DNA from 3 places in the Halomonas halophila genome. Region 2 is predicted to be linked to each of the others. Evidence: riboswitches for the same ligand, from Rfam matches in the RefSeq annotation. Region 2 holds a riboswitch; each other region holds the start of a gene.
The links. Region 2 has a riboswitch for thiamine pyrophosphate ahead of QWG60_RS02855 (SLC5/6 family protein). Riboswitches for the same ligand answer to the same signal wherever they lie in the genome.

Region 1 (6,530 bases), 600 kb from region 2:
CGCCGCCGCCTGGCGCGGCGCAGCCTGGTCCACTCCAGCGCCACCATGCTCGAGCTGGGCCTGGCCTGGATGGGCGAGCCGGACCGGGTCGAGGCCAGCATTCTCGAGGTCCACGGCCGCGAGCTGCTCGACGAGGCCCGCGCCGAGGGGCGAGGCGTCATCGTGCTGGCACCCCACTTCGGCAACTGGGAGGTGCTCAACTTCTGGCTGTCCGGGCACTTCCCCTTCACCGCCATGTACGAGCCGCCCAAGCTCGCTCCGCTGGACCCGATCATCCGCGGCGGCCGCGAGCGGCGCGGGGCCGAGCTGGTGCCGACCAATCCGCGCGGCGTGGCGGCGCTGCTCAAGGCGCTCAAGCGCGGCGAGACGGTGGGCATCCTGCCGGACCAGACGCCGAGCTGGGGCAGCGGCGTGTTCGCGCCCTTCTTCGGCCGCCAGGCCTATACCGCCACCCTGCTGCCCAAGCTGGTGGCCCGCACCGAGGCCCGGGTCGTCACCGGCGTGGCCAAGCGCGTTCGCGGCCGCGGCTTCGCGCTGCACTTCCTGGCCGCCGACGAGCGCGTCTACTCGAGCGACGAGACCACCTCGGCCGCCGGCGTGAATGCCTGCGTGGAGGCCGCCATCGCCCTGGATCCGGTCCAGTACCAGTGGGAATACAAGCGCTATCGCAAGACCCCCGAGGAACTCGAGGGCCGCGCCGACTGGAAGCGCTTCCGCGTCTACTGAGTGCCTGACCACGCCATTGGAAGTCGTTTCCAGACCGGGCTATGGCAACTGCCCGCCAAGCTGCTAGACTCGGCCCATTCGCTTGACGGGGTGCCGGTGGAACCGGCTGAGATGGCGCAGGTTCGTGCTCGACACGTTCGAGACAGAGCCCAGCGCTGGTCCCGTGGAACCTGATCCGGGTGGGTGTGGCACGCGCCGCACGTGAACCGGCGTAGGGAATCAGGCGGCGGGCCGGCGCGCCCTCCTTGTGTCCCGGCTCTCCCTCACCGCCTCCGCTACGCCCGTGCGCACCCTCCGGCATCCGCTCTCATCGGAATCGGAGGCAAGATGGGCCGTCGCTTCAGTGATCTCACCGCCGCCTGCCAGGCCGACTGGCGCGCCTACACCGAGCACGACTTCGTCCGCGCCCTGGGCGCCGGCACGCTCGAGGCGGACGCCTTCCGCCACTACCTGCAGCAGGACTACCTGTTCCTGATCCACTTCGCCCGCGCCTACGCCCTGGCCGCCTACAAGAGCCGCGACCTCGACGAGCTGCGCCAGGCCTTCGACGGCCTGAAGACCATCCTCGACGTCGAACTGGACCTGCACCGCGGCTTCTGTCGCGACTGGGGCATCACCGAAGACGACCTGGCGGCGCTGCCCGAGGCCCGCGCTACCCTGGCCTACACCCGCTTCGTGCTCGACGCCGGCAGCCGCGGCGACCTGCTCGACCTGCGCGTGGCGCTGGCCCCCTGCCTGGTGGGCTACGGCGAGATCGCCAACTGGCTCGAGGCGCAGCCGTTCACCGTGCGCGGCGACGCCAACCCCTATGACGCCTGGATCGCCATGTATCAGGGCGACGACTTCCAGCGGGCGATGCACGCCGAGATCGCCTGGCTGGACGCGCGCCTGGCCGAGGTGACGCCGGCGCGCTTCGACCAGCTGGCGCGGCTGTTCCGCGACGCTACCCGGCTGGAGATCGACTTCTGGCAGATGGGGCTGGATCGCGCGGACTGAGCTCCACCTCCTTGACTGCCGAGCTTTTCCGGCGACAAGACCACGCGAGGCGCTGTGAACCCATCCCTGGGCGCTAACTTTTGCCCTGCGGCACTCTCGCATCCTGCTCCGTTTGCAGGACCAGTGCTGGCCATCCATGGCCAGCCCGTTCGGCGAGGATCGCCTCACCCATGGCAAAAACCCTCGCTTTGTCTTGCCCCCGGCGCTCGGCTAGCACCGCGCCAGCTCGGCCCCTGGCCCACGATAGAAAAAAAGTAGGTAGGAAGAAGAAAGGCAATGACACGGCCCGCCCAGCGGCGGGCACCACCACGCTTGACGGGGTGCCGTTGAAGACGGCTGAGATCATGCGGCGCGAGGCGCCGGAGCATGGATCCCGTTGAACCTGAACTGGCTAGGACCAGCGTAGGGATCAAGCGACACGCGGCGGCGCCTCGGCGTCGGCCGCCCCTGTCCTCCCCGACGGTCCTCCCTGACGAACCACTCAAGCCAAGGGAGCACGACCATGAGCAAGACCATCCATTTCCTCAACGAGAACGCCCGCGTCGACGCCGCCGCCGTGGCCCCGCTGGCCGGCTCGCGCAAGGTCTTCGTCGAAGGCTCGCGACCCGATATCCGCGTGCCCTTCCGCGAGATCGGCCTGTCACCAACCCGCACCTCCGGCGCAGATGAAGAAAACCCGCCGCTGCTGGTCTACGACACCTCCGGCCCCTACACCGACCCCGAGGCCGACATCGACCTGCGCCGCGGCCTGCCCGAGCTGCGCCGCGACTGGATCGAGGCCCGCGACGACACCGAGTTCCTCGACGGCCCGACCTCGGAGTACGGCCGCCGCCGCGCCAACGACCCCATGCTGGCCCCACTGCGCTTCGAGCTGACCCGCACGCCCCGCCGGGCCAAGGAAGGGAAGAACGTCACCCAGCTGCACTATGCGCGCCAGGGCATCGTCACCCCCGAGATGGAATTCATCGCCATTCGGGAAAACCAGAAGCGCCAGACGATGGGCACCGAAGAGGTCGAGCGCATCCTCGGCCACCAGCACCCGGGCGAGGCCTTCGGCGCCCGCCTGCCCGAGGAGATCACCCCCGAGTTCGTGCGCGACGAGGTGGCCGCCGGCCGCGCCATCATCCCCAACAACATCAACCACCCGGAATCCGAGCCGATGATCATCGGCCGCAACTTCCTGGTGAAGATCAACGGCAACCTCGGCAACTCGGCGGTCACCTCGTCCATCGAGGACGAGGTCGACAAGATGACCTGGGGTATCCGCTGGGGCGCCGACACCATCATGGACCTGTCCACCGGGCAGAACATCCACGAGACCCGCGAGTGGATCATCCGCAACGCCCCGGTGCCGATCGGCACCGTGCCCATCTATCAGGCGCTGGAGAAGGTCAACGGCGTGGCCGAGGACCTGACCTGGGAGGTGTTCCGCGACACCCTGATCGAGCAGGCCGAACAGGGCGTCGACTACTTCACCATCCACGCCGGCGTGCTGCTGCGCTACGTGCCGCTCACCGCTAGACGCACCACCGGCATCGTCTCCCGCGGCGGCTCGATCATGGCCAAGTGGTGCCTCTACCACCACCGCGAAAGCTTCCTCTACGAGCACTTCGAGGAGATCTGCGAGATCTGCAAGCGCTACGACGTCGCCTTCTCGCTGGGCGACGGCCTGCGCCCGGGCTCGGTGGCCGACGCCAACGACGAGGCCCAGTTCGCCGAGCTCGAGACCCTGGGCGAGCTGACCCGCATCGCCTGGGAGCACGACGTCCAGGTGATGATCGAGGGCCCCGGTCACGTGCCGATGCACCTGATCAAGGAGAACATGGACAAGCAGCTCCGCGAGTGCGACGAGGCGCCCTTCTACACCCTCGGGCCGCTGACCACCGACATCGCGCCGGGCTACGACCACATCACCTCCGGCATCGGCGCGGCGATGATCGGCTGGTACGGCTGCGCCATGCTCTGCTACGTGACCCCCAAGGAGCACCTGGGCCTGCCCAACAAGGACGACGTCAAGACCGGCATCATCACCTACAAGATCGCCGCGCATGCTGCTGATCTCGCGAAGGGTCACCCGGCCGCCCAGCGCCGTGACAATGCCCTGTCGAAGGCACGCTTCGAGTTCCGCTGGGAGGACCAGTTCAACCTCGGCCTCGACCCGGACACCGCCCGCGAGTACCACGACGAGACCCTGCCCAAGGACTCGGCCAAGGTGGCCCACTTCTGCTCCATGTGCGGGCCCAAGTTCTGCTCGATGAAGATCAGCCAGGAGGTTCGCGACTACGCGGCCGACAACGGCCTCGAAGGCGACCGCGCCGCGGTGGAGCGCGGCATGGCCGAACAGGCCGAGAAGTTCCGCGACCAGGGCGCCGAGCTGTACAAGGAGGTCTGACCTCCCGCCTTGATGCAGAACGCCGCGCCGGCTGCATGCCGGCGCGGCGTTTTTCATGCGGCCAGACGGGTTCAGTTTGCCGCGGGCACGGGAGCAACGGCCTCGTTGTCTTCCGTCGAGTCACGCCCGCCCGGCGCGAAGCGCAGCAGCCGCAGGGCGTTGAGCGTGACCAGCACGGTGGCGCCGGTGTCGGCCAGGATCGCCAGCCACAGCCCGGTGATGCCGAGCACGGTGGTGACCAGGAACAGCCCCTTGAGCCCCAGGGCGATGGCGATGTTCTGGCGGATGTTGGCCATGGTCGCCCGCGCCAGCCGGATCAGCGCCGCCGCGTCGCCCACCCGGTTGCGCAGCAGCGCGCCGTCGGCGGTCTCCAGCGCCACGTCGGTCCCCGAGCCCATGGCCACGCCCACCTGGGCGCTGGCCAGCGCCGGGGCGTCGTTGATGCCGTCACCGATCATCATCGTCCGCTCATGGCCGGCCAGCTCACGGATCGCCTCGACCTTGCCCTCCGGCATAAGCCCGGCGCGACGCTCGATGCCGAGGCGCCCGGCGATGGCCGCGGCGGTGCGATCGTTGTCGCCGGTCAGCATCACCGAGCGCACGCCCAGCGCCGACAGCGCCTGCACGCCGGCCTCGGCATCGGGCCGCGGCTCGTCACGCAGGGCGATGGCCCCCAGCGCCACGCCGTCCTCGACCGCCACGATCACCGTCTTGCCCTCGGCCTCGAGTTCCTCGATTCGCGCGGCCAGCGCCTTGGCCAGCGTGCCGCGATCGGCCACGTGGCGCGGCGCGCCGACGAAGGCCCGGCGGCCCTCGATCAGCGCCTCGACGCCCTGCCCCGGCACCGCCCGGGCCTCGCTGACCCTTGAGGCCGCGACCTGCTGCGCCTCCGCATGGGCGACCACCGCCTGCGCCAGCGGATGGCTGGCGTCGCGCTCCAGGCCCGCGGCCAGGGCGATCAAGTCCTGCACGGCCACGGCGTCGCTTGCCGGCACCACATCGGTCACCCGCGGCCGGCCCTCGGTCAGGGTGCCGGTCTTGTCGAAGGCGACCGCCTCGGTGCGGGCGGCGGCTTCGATCACCGCACCGCCCTTGAGCAACAGCCCGTGCCGGGCGCCGCTGGAGAGCGACGAGGCGATCGATGCCGGCACCGAGATCACCAGCGCGCAGGGGCAACCGATCAGCAGCAGCGCCAGGGCGCGATAGGTCCACTCGCCCCATTCGCCGCCCAACGCCAGCGGCGGCACCACGGCCACCAGCACCGCCAGGCCGACCACCGCCGGCATGTAGACGCGGCTGAAGCGGTCGATGAAGCGCTCGGTGGGCGCCCGCGCCTCCTGGGCTTCCTCCACCAGCCGGATGATGCGTGCGATGGTGTTGTCCTCGGGCGGCCGGGCCACGCGCAGCCGCAGCACGCCGTCATGGTTGATCGAGCCGGCGAACACCTCGTCGCCCTCGCCCCGGTCCCGCGGCACCGACTCGCCGGTCACCGGCGACTCATCGATCGACGAGCGGCCCTCGAGGATGGTGGCGTCGGCGGGGATGCGGTCGCCGGGGCGCACCACCACCACCTGGCCGACCGCCAGATGTGCCGCATCCACCGTGCGCGTCTCGCCGGGGGCGACTTCCAGGCGTGCCTCGCGTGGCACCCGATCGGCCAGCGCGCGGATGCCCGAGCGGGCCCGGTCCGCGGCCACGCCCTCGAGGATCTCGCCGATAGCGAACAGCAGCACCACCATGGCCGCCTCCTCGGCGGCGCCGATGATCAGCGCACCGCCGGCGGCCAGGGTCATCAGCATCTCGATGGTGAACGGCATGCCGACCCGCGCCGCACTCACCGCACGGCGAGCGACCGGCGCCAGTCCGATCAGGCAGGCCGCCAGGAAGGCCCAGTGGGCGATCTCCGCACCGACGGTGAAGCGCAGCAGCGTGGCCACGCCGAGCGCCACCCCGGTGGCCAGCACCAGCCGCCCCTTGGCGGTGGCATGCCAGCGCCGGGGCGAGGCGTCATCACCCCGACGGAAATGATCGGCATGATCGCGCCCGGCACAGCAGCCGGCGCCCGAAGGCGCCTCGGCATCGTCCTGCGCCGACTGGCGCCGAACGCCATAGCCCAACCGCTCGACCAGCGACGCCACGTCCTCGGGCGCCGTGCGGCCGGTATCCAGATCGAGGGCCAGCGAGCCCTGCATGACCGAGACCTTCACGTCAGCCACGCCATCCAGACGCTCCAGCGCGCCGCGGATCTTGCCGGCGCAGCTCGGACAGTCCATGCCTTCCACGCGCCACTGGTGTCGCTGGAGTGCACCCTTTTCGGCTTCCTGCGCGGCGTCTTGCGCCATCCTGACCTCCTCGGGGCTCGTCATCGAAACATGGCATCAGCCTAGAGCCTCTAGCCGCTATAGACTCAAGCGGT
Region 2 (6,530 bases):
GCGTCACCCATCTCGTACTCCTTCATCGCGTGGTCGTGTGCTCCAGTATCGATAGAGGTCACGTCGCCGCCCTTGTTGCCGAATGCCGGGAATCCGGTACATCCAAGCGGGCCTCTAGCCTCTTTCACATAGCTTAGTGATGACTGGGGCGACTGCCATTTTTCTTTCCTGAACAAGTTGATAGCAAACCTTTATCGTCCTTTGACGATACGAGGCCGGCCCCGTTCGGCGTGGCCGGCCGTCGTCCATTGGTCGCCCCCTGGTTGCCTGGCGATTCGCGGCCTCCCTACACTCGATGGCTCGGTAATCATGAGCCCCGCATGAGCGTTTCGCTGTTCTCGATCCGGCCCCGTCGATGCATTAACGGGGCCGAACATCGGATAACAATCACAAACCGCGAACCCGGGGGAGGGCAGGGAGCCTCTCCCCGGGGCCGCCAAAGGAGCCGCTAGATGTCCGTCAGAGAGATCCCGCTGTATATCGATGGCCAGGCCGTCACCTCGCAGAGCCAGGAATGGCGCGACGTACTCAATCCGGCCACCCAGGAGGTGGTCGCCCGGGTGCCGTTCTGCACCCTGGAGGAGGTCGATCGCGCCGTGGCCAGCGCCAGGGCAGCCTTCCAGGAATGGCGTCGCACGCCGCTGGCCAAGCGTCAGCGCATCATGCTGAAGCTGCAGGCGCTGATCCGCGAGCACACCGAGGAGCTGGCCGCGCTGATCACCGAGGAGCACGGCAAGACCCTGCCGGACGCCGCCGGCGAGGTGGGTCGTGGCCTCGAGGTGGTGGAGCACGCCTGCTCGATCACCTCGCTGCAGCTCGGCGAGCTGGCCGAGAACGCCGCCACCGAGGTCGACGTCTACACCCTCAATCAGCCGCTGGGCGTGGGCGCCGGGATCACCGCCTTCAACTTCCCGATCATGCTGCCGTGCTTCATGTTCCCGCTGGCCATCGCCACCGGAAACACCTTCGTGCTCAAGCCCTCCGAGCAGGATCCGAGCTCGACCATGCGGCTGGTCGAGCTGGCCCACGAGGCCGGCGTGCCGGCCGGCGTGCTCAACGTGGTCCACGGCGGCCCGGACGTGGCCAATCGCCTCTGCGATCATCCGGACATCAAGGCGGTGTCGTTCATCGGCTCGACCCACGTCGGCACCCAGCTCTATCGCCGCGCCGCCGAGGCCGGCAAGCGCGCCCAGGCGATGATGGGGGCCAAGAACCACTGTGTGGTGATGCCCGACGCCAACCGCAGCCAGGCCATCAACAACCTGCTGGGCTCGGCCTTCGGCGCCGCCGGCCAGCGCTGCATGGCCAACTCGGTGGTGGTGCTGGTGGGCGAGGCTCGCGACTGGCTGGACGAGCTGGTCGAGGGCGCCCGCCACATGAAGGTCGGCCCCGGCACCCAGCGTGACGCCGACCTCGGCCCGCTGGTGTCGCCGGCCGCCAAGGCGCGGGTGGAGGACCTGATCGCCGCCGGCGAGCAGGAGGGCGCCCGGCTGCTGGTCGACGGTCGTGGCCGTGAGGTCGAGGGCTATCCGGAGGGCAACTTCGTCGGCCCGACCCTGTTCGCCGACGTGACCGCCGAGATGACCATCTACCGCGAGGAGATCTTCGGCCCGGTGCTGTGCGTGGTGAGCGCCGAGACGCTCGACGAGGCGATCGAGTTCATCAACGCCAATCCCAACGGCAACGGCACCTCGATCTTCACCAACTCCGGCTGGGTGGCTCGCCGCTTCGAGACCGAGATCGACGTCGGCCAGGTGGGCATCAACGTGCCGATTCCGGTGCCGGTGGCCTACTTCAGCTTCACCGGCTCGCGGGCCTCCAAGCTCGGCGACCTGGGACCCAACGGCAAGCAGGCGATCGGCTTCTGGACCCAGACCAAGACCGTCACCGCCCGCTGGTTCGAGCCGGAAAACGTCTCCGGCGGCATCAACAGCACCATCTCGCTGAGCTGATCCCATCCCGCTCGGCGATCATCGACGGCCCCGCCTCGGGAGAGGCGGGGCCGTCGTGGTTGGGGCGGCTTGCCCGGTAGACGGTACGGCGTTCGGCGCCCGGGGGATTCCATGACCCGGGTCATGTCAGGCCTCCCGCTTGCTCTGGCGGTACGTGGAAACCTTGCTAACTTGATGGAGTGTCGACGGGAATGAACCCGCCTTGGCGCCACGGGCCTATCCGGGGTGACGCGGCCAGCGGTGACGAGTCTTCTCTCCGCCCTGGTACATGAAGGAGTCATCAATGAGATCGAAAAACGGAATCGCGGCAGTGACCGGTCCCTGGATGATTGGCACTCTCGTCCTGTTGCTGGCGGCATGCAGTCAGCCACAGAGGGCGGGGGAGTCGTCGATGCAGCAGCCGGACAACTCCCTGATGCGGGTCATCAGCGGCGAGGTGTGGTATCGCGAGCGCATGGCGCTGCCCCCGGGAGCCGAGGTCATCGTGACGCTCGAGGATCAGTCGCGCGCGGATGCGCCCGCCACCGTGCTCACCGATTACACCTACACCGTCGAGGGCGCCCAGCCCCCTTATCCGTTCCGGCTGGTCTATGATCCTCAGGCCATCGACGAGCGCATGACTTACGGACTGCGGGCACGGATCGTTCACGACGGTGAGCTACTGTTCACCAGTACGGAGCACGTTGATCCCTTCGCCGGCGAGGCGGCCGACCCCGTGCGCATCAGGGTCTCGCGGCAGTAAGCGTTGCTGGGGCCGAGGGAGATTTCCCCCCTCGCGAGTTTCCTTCGGCTTTGGCTCTGCAGGTGCGCCAGCGAGCCATCCGTGGGGCATCACGGGTGCCACGTCTGCGGACATGAAACGTGCCTGCCTGCTGTGGGCATGCCTATCCGGGCATGGGGAAAGAAAACCGGAGACCAGGGAGCCACGGATGCTTGCACGAAATGCACTGATGATCGCCACCTTCTTTGCCATGTTTTACCCGGGGATAGCCAGCGCTCAGCAAGATGGCCTGGGCTCGGAAGCCAATGATCCGACGGCCTCCGTCATGGCCTTCCAGCTGCAGGACTTCTACACGTACCGGTACCACAACCTCGACGACGAGGACGGAAACCGCATGCAGTTCCGCGCCGCCATTCCGTTCTCGCTGGGCGACTCCAGCAACATCTTCCGGCTCACCGCGCCTTACGTGACCGACTCGCCGAATGACTCGAGCGGCTGGTCCGACATGACACTCTTCGACCTGGTGACCTTCGACCGGTCATGGGGGCGATTCGGCGTGGGTGCGGTAGCGCTGTTGCCGACCGGGGAAGACGGCCTGAGCGCCGAGAAATGGGGCCTCGGTCCCGCCGTGGGCTTCGTGGCCAGCCAACCCTGGGGGATATGGGGGCTGTTCAACCAGAACGTGTTCACGGTGGCGGGAGACGACGACTACCGCGACGTGAATATCTCGATCGTGCAGCCGATCGTGAACTACAGCCTCGGGAATGGTTGGTCGGCGGGGGCCTCCGACATGTCGATCACCTATGACTGGGAGCAGCATGATTGGGTGAGCCTGCCCCTGGGCGTTGCGCTCAACAAGCTGGTGAGGATTCAGGAGTATCCGGTGCAGTTCACGGCCAGCTATGAGCACAACTTCTACGACGAGGGGGTGAGCGCCTCGGACACCCTCAACCTCACCGCGAAGCTGCTGTTGCCTTGAACGGCAGCGGTGAGTAGGGGGCCGCTGGTCGCCTCCGAAGCGCTAAAGATCAATGACGTCTCAGGCGATCCTGGCCCCTTCCATGGAAGCTTCTGCCTCCTCCTGAGGCCCCGCTCCGGTATCGCCTAGGGGCGGATATGGGCCATCTCCAGCAGCTCGCTCAGCGGTTCCAGCTGGCCCACGTGCAGCACCAGCACGCACTCGCCGGGTTCGTCGGCGGCGGGGCGAACGATGGCGAATTCGCCTTCCTCCAGATGGAATTCGTGGATCTCGCGGCTGCCCTCGGGCGTATTGCAGCGGATCGAGCGGTAGGCCTCGTCCTCGCCGTAGGTCAGGCGGTGATAGACCTTGAAGAAGGTATACAGCGACAGGCCGCGGGGAAACGCCGGCCAGCGGGCCGGGTTGTCTCGAGTCTCTGAGTCGACCTCGAGGCCGTCGGCCTCGGCGCCGGCGATGGCACTGGCCAGCGGCTCGGCGAGCAGGCTGTCGGCCTCGCCCGGCAGCGGGGCGAGACGGTCCAGCGCCTGCTGGTAGCGCTCGGCGATCGCACGCAGGTCGGCCGTCTTGCCCAGCGCATGGTCGCCATGTCGCAGGTCTTCGGGGGCGCAGCCGCCGTTCTCCCAGCCGTGGATCACCCTGAGCGTCAGTCGCCCTTCGCGCATCGGCGCCTCCAGCAGCGCCTGGAGGGCGATGCGCAGGTGCAGCTGGCGCTCGGGGACGCCGTTGTCGAAGGCGGCGTAGGGCTCGGCGAAGATCTGGTGCAGGCAACCGGGGGCGTGTTCCTTGGCTTCGGTAAACGGCATGGCGGGGTCCGGGCTGGTTGTTCGAATGGCGGGAAGGATGTGTCATGCTGGCGTGGCAATCCGGATATCGGCCATTTTGGCCCTGTCTTGAGGATCGCCACTACAATCCATTCACTGTCGCCAGGGGAGTCTCGCCGGCATCGGCGGGGCTGAGAGAGCGTGCGTCGCTGACCCTGGAACCTGATCCGGTTCACACCGGCGGAGGAAGTGCGACATGCCTTATCTGACGTCAGCCGTGCTTGGCGCGGCGCTTTTGTGTTTCACCGTTCTGGGCCTGCGTGCCCGCCGGGCCGACGGCCCGCTCGACGACTACGTTACCGCCCGCAACTCCCAGTCGGCCCCGACCCTGGGGCTCTCCTTCCTGGCCTCCGGCATGGGGGCCTGGATCCTCTTCGCGCCGCCCGAGATCGGCGCCTTCGTCGGCCCGCTGGGTCTGGCCGGCTATGCCATCGGCTCGGCGCTGCCGTTCATCGTGCTCGGCGCCTTCGGCCCGGCCATCCGCCGTCGCCTGCCGGAGGGGCGCAGCATCGGCGAGTACGCCGAGGCCTGTTTCGGCGCCGGCATCCGCCGCTGGGTGGCGCTGGTCTCGGTGCTGTACATGGGCTGCTTCCTGGCCGCCGAGCTGACCGCCATCGGCGCCATCACCGGGCTGCTGTCGGACGTCCCGGTGGCGCTGGTGGTGGTCGGCGTGGCGGTGGCGACCCTGCTCTACACCGCGCTGGGCGGGCTGCGTGCGAGCCTGGCCACCGACCGCTGGCAGGCCTGGCTGCTGCTGGCCCTGCTGGGGGTGGTGGGCGGCGTGGCGCTGGCCCGGTTGCCCGAGCTGCCGGCCGAGGCCGCGCTGCCGTCGATCCCCGCCGCGGATGCCCTGTCCGTGGCGCTGACGCTGGTGATCGCGGTGACCGCGGCCAACCTCTTCCATCAGGGCTACTGGCAGCGGGTGTGGGCGGCCCGGGACGACCGGGCGCTGGGGCGCGGCGCCTGGCTGGGCGGCGGCATCACCGTGCTGGTGGTGGCGGTGGTCGGCGGCCTCGGCATGCTGGCCGCCATGGCGGGCGTGTCGCTGGGCGAGCCGCCGATCCCGTTCTTCGCGCTGCTCGCCGAGGCGCCGGGCTGGCTGGCGCTGCCGGCGCTGGTGCTGGCGGTGACCCTGGTGGCCTCCAGCGTCGATACCCTGCAGAACGGCATCGCCTCGCTGGTGGTGGCCGGCAGCGGCCGTCGCGGCCTGTCGCTCAGGGCGGCGCGGTGGGTCACCGTGGCGCTGATGGTGCCGGTGGTGGCGATCGCCCTGCAGGGGCTCTCGGTGCTGCGACTGTTCCTGATCGCCGATCTGCTGTGCGCGGCCATCGTGGTGCCGGTGCTGCTGGGGCTGTGGGCGCGGATGAGCGCCATGGCGGCGCTGGCCGGCGGTCTCGCCGGGCTGGCGGGCGCGGTGCTGCCGGGGTGGGTCGCCTCGGGCAGTGCCCTCGATGGCCTGCTGGCGGCGAGCTTTCCCGGCGGGGTGCCGACCCTGCCGCCCTTCCTCGGTGCGCTTCTGGCCTCCAGCGCGGTGGCGCTGCTGGTGGCCTGGTGGCGCCCGGCCGCGGTGCGGCGTACGGCCTGAACGGTTGCCAGGCCGGCGGATGACGGCCACCCTCTGAAGGTCATCCCGACCTGACGGAGGAGCCGCGCCATGAGTGACACGCCACAGGATCCCCGCCGCCGCCATTCCGCCCCGGTGGTGGACGGCGTCGGCAAGTCGGCCAGCCGCGCCATGCTGCGCGCGGTGGGCTTCAACGACGCCGACTTCACCAGGCCCCAGGTGGGCATTGCGTCCACCTGGAGCCGCGTCACGCCCTGCAACAGCCACATCGGCGAGCTCGCCGAGCAGGCCAGCGCTGGTGCCGATGCGGCCGGCGGCAAGGGCGTGATCTTCAACACCATCACCATCTCCGACGGCATCGCCAACGGCACCGAGGGCATGAAGTATTCACTGGTGTCGCGGGAGGTGATCGCCGATTCCATCGAGACGGTGGCCGGCTGCGAGGGCTTCGATGGCCTGGTGGCCATCGGCGGCTGCGACAAGAACATGCCCG
Region 3 (6,530 bases), 440 kb from region 2:
GCATGGCCCGCGACGGCCATCTGGATCCCGACATCTTCGTCCTGCTGCTCGACAGCGGGGTGTGGCGCGACTACGCCGAGCGCTTCCTGGCGCCGGCGCAGATCGACGAGGTGGACATCGACGCGCTCAAGAACGAGGCTGGATGTCCGACAATGAAAAGTGGAAATGGCGCCTCGGGCCGCGTTTCGCCCTGTACAGGGCAGGCCCCTGGGTCATAATGCACTCATAAAGCGCGTCATTCTTCAGGGGAACACCGATGCTGCCGACTCCGATTTCCGGCTGGCGAGTGAGTCTGCTCGCCGCCCTCGTCATGGCCAGCGTGCTGCTGGCACCGCTCGCCCAGGCCGAGAATCCCCGCTATGCGGGCATCGTCATCGACGCCGACTCCCACGAGATCCTCTACGCCGAGAACGCCGATGCGCCGCGCTATCCGGCCTCGTTGACCAAGATGATGACCCTCTACATGCTGTTCGAGGCCATCGAAGGGCGCAGCATGAGCCTGGGGCAGCCGCTGCCGGTGTCGCGGGCGGCGGCGGCCATGCCGGCCACCAAGCTCTATCTCAAGCCGGGCGACAGCATCCCGGTGGAGACCGCCATCGAGTCGCTGGTGGTGCGCTCGGCCAACGACGTGGCGGTGGTCGTCGCCGAGGCGCTGGGCGGCAGCGAGCGCCACTTCGCGCGGATGATGACCGAGCGCGCCCGCGAGCTCGGCATGCGCCACACCACCTTCCGCAACGCCTCCGGCCTGCCGGACGACGCCCAGGTCACCACCGCCCGCGACATGGCGGTGCTGGCCCGTCGGCTGATGCTCGATTTCCCGCAGTACTACCACTATTTCTCGCTGCAGGACTTCACCTGGCGCGGCAACACCTACCGCGGCCACAATCGCCTGCTGGCCAACTACCCGGGCGCCGACGGCCTCAAGACCGGCTTCATCCGCGCCTCCGGCTTCAACGTCGCCACTTCGGCGGTGCACGGCGGCCGGCGCATGCTCTCGGTGGTGATGGGCGGCTTCACCGCCGCCTCCCGCGACGAGCACATGGCCGACCTGCTGAACCGCGGCTTCGCCCGCGCCGCCCTGGCCGACGGCCACGGCTGGCTGGCCCGCACCGAGATCGCCGACGAGCGCCTGATGCCGCTGCCGGGCCGCACGCTGCCGCCGGCCGGTCAGATGCTGGCGAGCCGCGACAGCGCCGCGCCGGCACCGGCCGCGACGGTATCCGCCCGGGCGCCCGAGCCGGCCTCGACGCCGGCGGCCAGCGAGCCGAGCCGCGCCGCCGCGCCGGGGCCGGTGGTACAGGAGGTCGCCGCCCCCTCGCCGGACGAGGCGATCGTGGCCTCGGCGCCGAGCGCCGACGCGGCCGTCGGCGGTGCGGCGGAGGCGGATCCGCTGACCGCGCTGATCGACCGCGACGAGCGGACCGGCGGCTGGGGCGTGCAGGTCGGCGCCTTCAGCGACGCCGATCACGCTCGTCGCCTGGCCGACCGCGCCGCGGCCCGACTGGCCGCGGAGCTGGATGACGCCCGGGTCGACGTGCCCTGGGTGGCGCAAGCCGGCGTCTACCGGGCGCGGTTGGTCGATCTGGGCGAGCGCCAGGCCCGCAGCGCCTGCCAGCGTCTCCAGTCCCAGGGCATGGACTGCATGGTGGTCCAGGCCTCGCTCTGACCCTCGGTTCCGGCCCCTCTCACCGCCCCGACGGTCAGGCCGTCGGGGCGGTGTCGTTTCCCCTCCCTCGACGCGCGCACGGAGGCGCTGCATGGCTCCCTCTCTGAAAGGCATCCTGTTCATGTGCGGCGGCGTGCTGTGTCTGGCCCTGGGCGATGCCCTCACCAAGTGGCTGGGCGCGGTGCATTCGCCGCTGCAGATCATCTTCTTCCGCACCCTGGTGTCGCTGCCGCTGATCGTGCTGATCGCGCGCTTCAATGGCGGCCTGCGCACCCTCGGCACGCGGCGTCCGGGTGTGCACCTGCTGCGCGGCCTGATCTTCACCGCCACCATGATCACCTTCATGTGGGGGCTGGTGCTGCTGCCGCTGGCCACCGCCACGGCGATCGCCTTCGCCGCGCCGCTGTTCGTGACGCTGCTGTCGGTGCCCTTGCTCGGCGAGCGGGTCGACCGTCCGACCTGGCTGGCCACGCTGCTCGGCTTCGTCGGGGTGCTGGTGGTGGTGCGGCCCGGGGCGGCCGGTTTCCAGCCCGCCATGCTGGTGGTGGTCGCCGCGGCGCTGTTCTATGCCCTGACCATGATCACCGCGCGCCGCTACGGCGAAGGGGAGCACCTCTGGGCCATGGTCTTCTACACCACCCTGGTGCCCTGCCTGGCCGCCTCCCTGACCCTGCCCTGGGTCTGGCAGGCCCCGGCGCCGCTGCACTGGCTGGGCTTCCTGGGCGCTGGCGTGCTCGGCGTCGGCGCCATGGTGGGCCTGACCCAGGCCTTCCGCTACGCCCCGGCGGCCATTGCCGCGCCCTTCGACTACACGGCACTGCTGTGGGCGACCCTGCTGGGCTGGGGCTTCTGGGGCGAGATGCCCGACCCCTGGGTGTTCGCCGGCGGCAGCCTGATCATCGCCAGCGGCCTGGCCATCGCCTATCAGGAGCGGCGCGTCGCGCTGAACCGGCGGCCTTCCCTGTGACGCAGGTCGCGTCGGCGACCCGGCGGGAAGGCGCGGGCGGCGGCCTCCGGGTCCGGGGTGCCGCAGATCGCCGAGACCACCGCCAGGCCGCCGGCACCGGCGCGGCGCACCGCCTCGACGTGCTCGACCTTGAGCCCGCCGATCGCCACCGTGGGCAGCGGGCTGGCGGCGGCCAGCGCCGCCAGGCCGTCGACGCCCAGCGGCGCGGCATGGTCCTGCTTGGTGGCCGTGGCGAACACCGGGCCGAGGCCCAGGTAGTCGAGGCGCCCGGCGTCCAGCCGTGCCAGCTGTTCGTGGGTCTGCACCGAGAGGCCGAGGATGGCGTCCGGGCCCAGCGCGGCACGGGCATCGGCGACCTCGCCGTCGTCCTGGCCGATGTGCAGGCCGTCGGCCCGACTGGCCAGCGCGACCTCGAGGCGGTCGTTGATGATCAACGGCACGCCGCTGCCGGCCAGGGCAGCCTTCAGGCGCCGGGCCAGCGGGATCATCTCGGCGTCGGCGGCGTGCTTGTCGCGCAGCTGGACGACGCTGACGCCGCCGCGCACCGCGGCCCGTACGGTCTGCTCCACGCCGAGGGCGGCGCACAGCTCGGGGTCGGTGACCAGGTAGAGGGACAGATCAAGGCGCATCGGTGAGCTCCAGGTGGATACGGTCGGCCAGCGGCGTAGCGAGGGTGTCGGGATCGAGGGCATAGAGGGCGTCGAGGAAGGCCACGGCGAAGCTGCCGGGGCCGGCGGCGGTCTCGGCGGCGATCTCCCCGGCCGCGGCGTAGGCGGTCAGCGCCGCCACCGTGGCCTCGAACGGATCCTCGGCGCCGGCCAGGAAGGCGCCGACCACGCCGGTCAGGGCGCAGCCCATGGTGGTGACGCGAGGCATCAGCGCATGGCCGCCGCAGACCCGCGTCAGGCGTCGGCCGTCGGTGACCAGGTCGACCTCGCCGGTGACCGCCACCACGGTGGCATGCTCGCGGGCCAGCGCCACGGCGGCGCGCTCGGCGCTGTCGGCGCTGTCGGTGCTGTCCACGCCGCGCCCGCCGCCGCCCTGTCGGGCCAGCGCCAGGATCTCCGAGGCGTTGCCGCGGATCGCGGTCGGCCCCAGCGCCAGCAGCCGGGCGCCGGCCTGGCGACGAAAGCGGGTGGCGCCCACCGCCACCGGGTCGAGCACCCAGGGCGTGTCGGCGTCATTGGCGGCGCGGGCGGCGTCGTCCATGGCGTCGAGCCAGTGGGGCGAGAGGGTGCCGATGTTCAGCGTCAGGGCGGTGGCCAGGCCGGCGAACTCGGCGGCCTCCTCGCGGGCGTGGACCATGGCGGGCGAGGCGCCCAGCGCCAGCAGCGCGTTGGCCATGAAGTTCATCGCCACGTGGTTGGTGATGTTGTGAACCAGCGGGGTGGTGCGGCGCACGCGCGCCAGATGCGGCGCGGGATCGAGGGAATGCATCGGGCCTCCTGGCGACGGGAGGCGCGGCCACCGAGGGAGCCGGCACGACTCCCTCCGCCGGCATTATCCGGGTCAGGTAGTGAGGGTGCCTCTCAGCCGCGGCGGATCATCGCCCCGGCGCCCCTGTCGTCGGGCCTCACTATCGCCCTTCGTCCGATGCATGTAAAGCCGGCGGGCGTCGCCTCAGGCGGCCAGCTGGAGCACGGCCAGGGTCAGCAGGCTGGCCTGGGAGACGCTCTGGAGATCGGCGCTCATGCCGTTGCCTTCCTCCTCGGGTTCGAGGCGCATCGCCGCGTTCAGGGGGCGAAGCAGCAAGGCGGCGCCGGCGGCCAGGGCGACCAACGCCAGCGGCAGGCTACCCACGCCCCAGGGGCTGATCAGCCATTCGACGACGAGCAGCAGCACGCCGCCCAGGGCCAGCCACAGGGGGCGGCGCAGGGCGGCGTCGAGAGAGGTCGGGGGCATGGCGTGCATGTCGATGTCTCCTTTCCGGTTGTCGTTGGGCTATTCAGCCCACCACCGTAACGGCGTTGGCTTAAAGTCGGCTTACACCAACGCTAAGGGAGCGACATGACGATGCCGTGTCAGGCGCGGGGCAGCCGCACGCTCACGCGCAGCCCGCCGCCGGGGGCGTCGCCCAGCGTCAGGCGGCCGCCGTGGCGCTGTACCAGACGGTCGACGATGGACAGTCCGAGGCCGGCCCCGGCTCCCGCACCGCCGCGGTGGAAGCGCGCCAGCGCCTGCTGGCGGCCGTCCTCGGGGATGCCGGGACCGCTGTCGTCCACCCGCAGCACCAGCACTCGCTCTTCCGCCGTCAGTGCCACGTCGATGCGGCTGCCGGCGGGGGAGTGACGGATGGCGTTGCCGACCAGGTTCTTGATCAGGGTGGTGACGGCGCCGGGCTCGGTGGTCAGCGCCCAGTCGGCCGCCTCGTCGGCCTCCAAGTGCAGGCTCTGGTCGTGGTCGGTGGCCAGCGGCATCAGCTCGGCCAGCGACTCGCGCACCTCGTGCAGCAGGTCGATGCGCTGATCCGGGGCGCCTTCCTGCTCCGGGTCCAGGCGTGCCAGGGTCAGCAGCTGGCCGACCAGCCGGGTGGCGCGGGCCAGGCCGTCGCGCAACAGGGTCAGCGCCTCGCGCCGATCCGCCGGATCCTCGGTGGCCAGGGCGTTCTGGGCGTGCAGGTCGAGCACCGTCAGCGGGGTGCGCAGCTCGTGGGCGGCATCGGCGATGAAGCGCTTCTCGCGGGCCCGCAGGGTGCGGATCCGCGCCAGCAGGCCGTTGAGGGCGCCGACGATGGTGGCCAGCTCGCGGGGCAGTGGGTCGTCGGGCAGCGGGTTCAGGCGCTGGGGGTCGCGGGCTTCGATCTGGGCGGCCAGCCGTGACAGCGGCCGCAGCCCCCAGCCGATCGCCCACCACAGCAGTACCGCCAGTGCCGGCAGGCCCACGAGGTCCGGTACCAGGGTGCGCAGGGCGATGCCCCGGACCAGCTCGCCGCGCACGTCGCCGCGCTCGCCGACCAGCACCCGCAGGTCGTCGCCGCCGAGGACGAAGACGCGCCACTCGCGTCCGTCCAGGGTCGCGTCGCCGTAGCCGGCACGACGCTCGGTGAACGGCGCGGTCGGCGCGCCGGCGGAGCGCAGCAGCAGCCGCTCGTCGCGCCAGACCTGGAAGGCCACCTCGCCCTCGTAGCGGTGGCCGCCGTCGGTGCCCGGCGTGTTGCGGCGCAGGGCGTCGTCGAGGCTCGCCAGCAGCGCCTCGCGCCGGGCCTCGGGCAGCGGCGTGCGCACCAGGCCTTCCAGCAGCCGGGCCTGCTGGGCCAGGCGGGCGTCGAACAGCGCCGCCACTTCGCGGGCGGCGTCGCGATAGCTGGTCACGCCGATCGCCAGCATGCACAGCGCGACCACCAGCAGCGCGATGCCCAGGGTGCGGCGGCGGATGGAGCTCATGGGATCCTGTTTCCGGGTGCCTCGTCCGCCGGGGCCTTGTCCATGATGTAGCCGATGCCGCGCAGGGTGCGGATCAACTCCGGGGCCAGCTTCTTGCGCAGGTGGTGAACGTGGACCTCGATGGCGTTGCTCTCCACGTCCTCGTCCCAGCCGTAGAGCAGGCGGGCCAGGGTGTCGCGGGTGAAGGCGTGGCCCGGGTGGCTGAGGAATTCCTGCAGCAGGGTGAACTCGCGGCGCGACAGCGTGACCGGCTGGCCCTGGTAGGTGACGCGGCGGTTCTCCGGGTCGAGCACCACGCCGCGGTGGCGCAGCTCGCTGCTGACCAGGCCCTGGCTACGGCGCAGCAGGGCGCGCAGCCGTGCCTTGAGCTCGTCGACCTCGAAGGGTTTGGTCAGGTAGTCGTCGGCCCCGGCATCCAGGCCCTGGATGCGCTGCTCGATGCCGTCGCGGGCGGTCAGCACCAGCACCGGCACGCGATGGCCGCCGCGGCGCAGCCGCGTGAGCAGGTCGATGC

Region 1: another riboswitch for thiamine pyrophosphate. It lies ahead of thiC (phosphomethylpyrimidine synthase ThiC); the one in region 2 lies ahead of QWG60_RS02855 (SLC5/6 family protein).
Region 3: another riboswitch for thiamine pyrophosphate. It lies ahead of thiM (hydroxyethylthiazole kinase); the one in region 2 lies ahead of QWG60_RS02855 (SLC5/6 family protein).

The regions. Positions count from the first base shown of each region.
Region 1 is NZ_CP129121.1:1,213,204-1,219,733, reverse strand. It holds gene QWG60_RS05505 (lysophospholipid acyltransferase family protein) at 1-726, shown strand, start outside; gene tenA (thiaminase II) at 1,054-1,722, shown strand; TPP riboswitch at 2,029-2,148, shown strand; gene thiC (phosphomethylpyrimidine synthase ThiC) at 2,225-4,114, shown strand; gene QWG60_RS05490 (heavy metal translocating P-type ATPase) at 4,186-6,456, opposite strand.
Region 2 is NZ_CP129121.1:614,495-621,024, forward strand. It holds gene katG (catalase/peroxidase HPI) at 1-11, opposite strand, end outside; gene QWG60_RS02835 (CoA-acylating methylmalonate-semialdehyde dehydrogenase) at 453-1,952, shown strand; gene QWG60_RS02840 (YbaY family lipoprotein) at 2,344-2,694, shown strand; gene QWG60_RS02845 (hypothetical protein) at 2,903-3,652, shown strand; gene QWG60_RS02850 (hypothetical protein) at 3,778-4,455, opposite strand; TPP riboswitch at 4,568-4,680, shown strand; gene QWG60_RS02855 (SLC5/6 family protein) at 4,670-6,058, shown strand; gene ilvD (dihydroxy-acid dehydratase) at 6,128-6,530, shown strand, end outside.
Region 3 is NZ_CP129121.1:176,488-183,017, forward strand. It holds gene QWG60_RS00755 (HD domain-containing phosphohydrolase) at 1-218, shown strand, start outside; gene QWG60_RS00760 (serine hydrolase) at 257-1,666, shown strand; gene QWG60_RS00765 (DMT family transporter) at 1,758-2,633, shown strand; gene thiE (thiamine phosphate synthase) at 2,591-3,262, opposite strand; gene thiM (hydroxyethylthiazole kinase) at 3,252-4,070, opposite strand; TPP riboswitch at 4,103-4,205, opposite strand; gene QWG60_RS00780 (hypothetical protein) at 4,254-4,544, opposite strand; gene QWG60_RS00785 (ATP-binding protein) at 4,655-6,016, opposite strand; gene QWG60_RS00790 (response regulator transcription factor) at 6,013-6,530, opposite strand, start outside.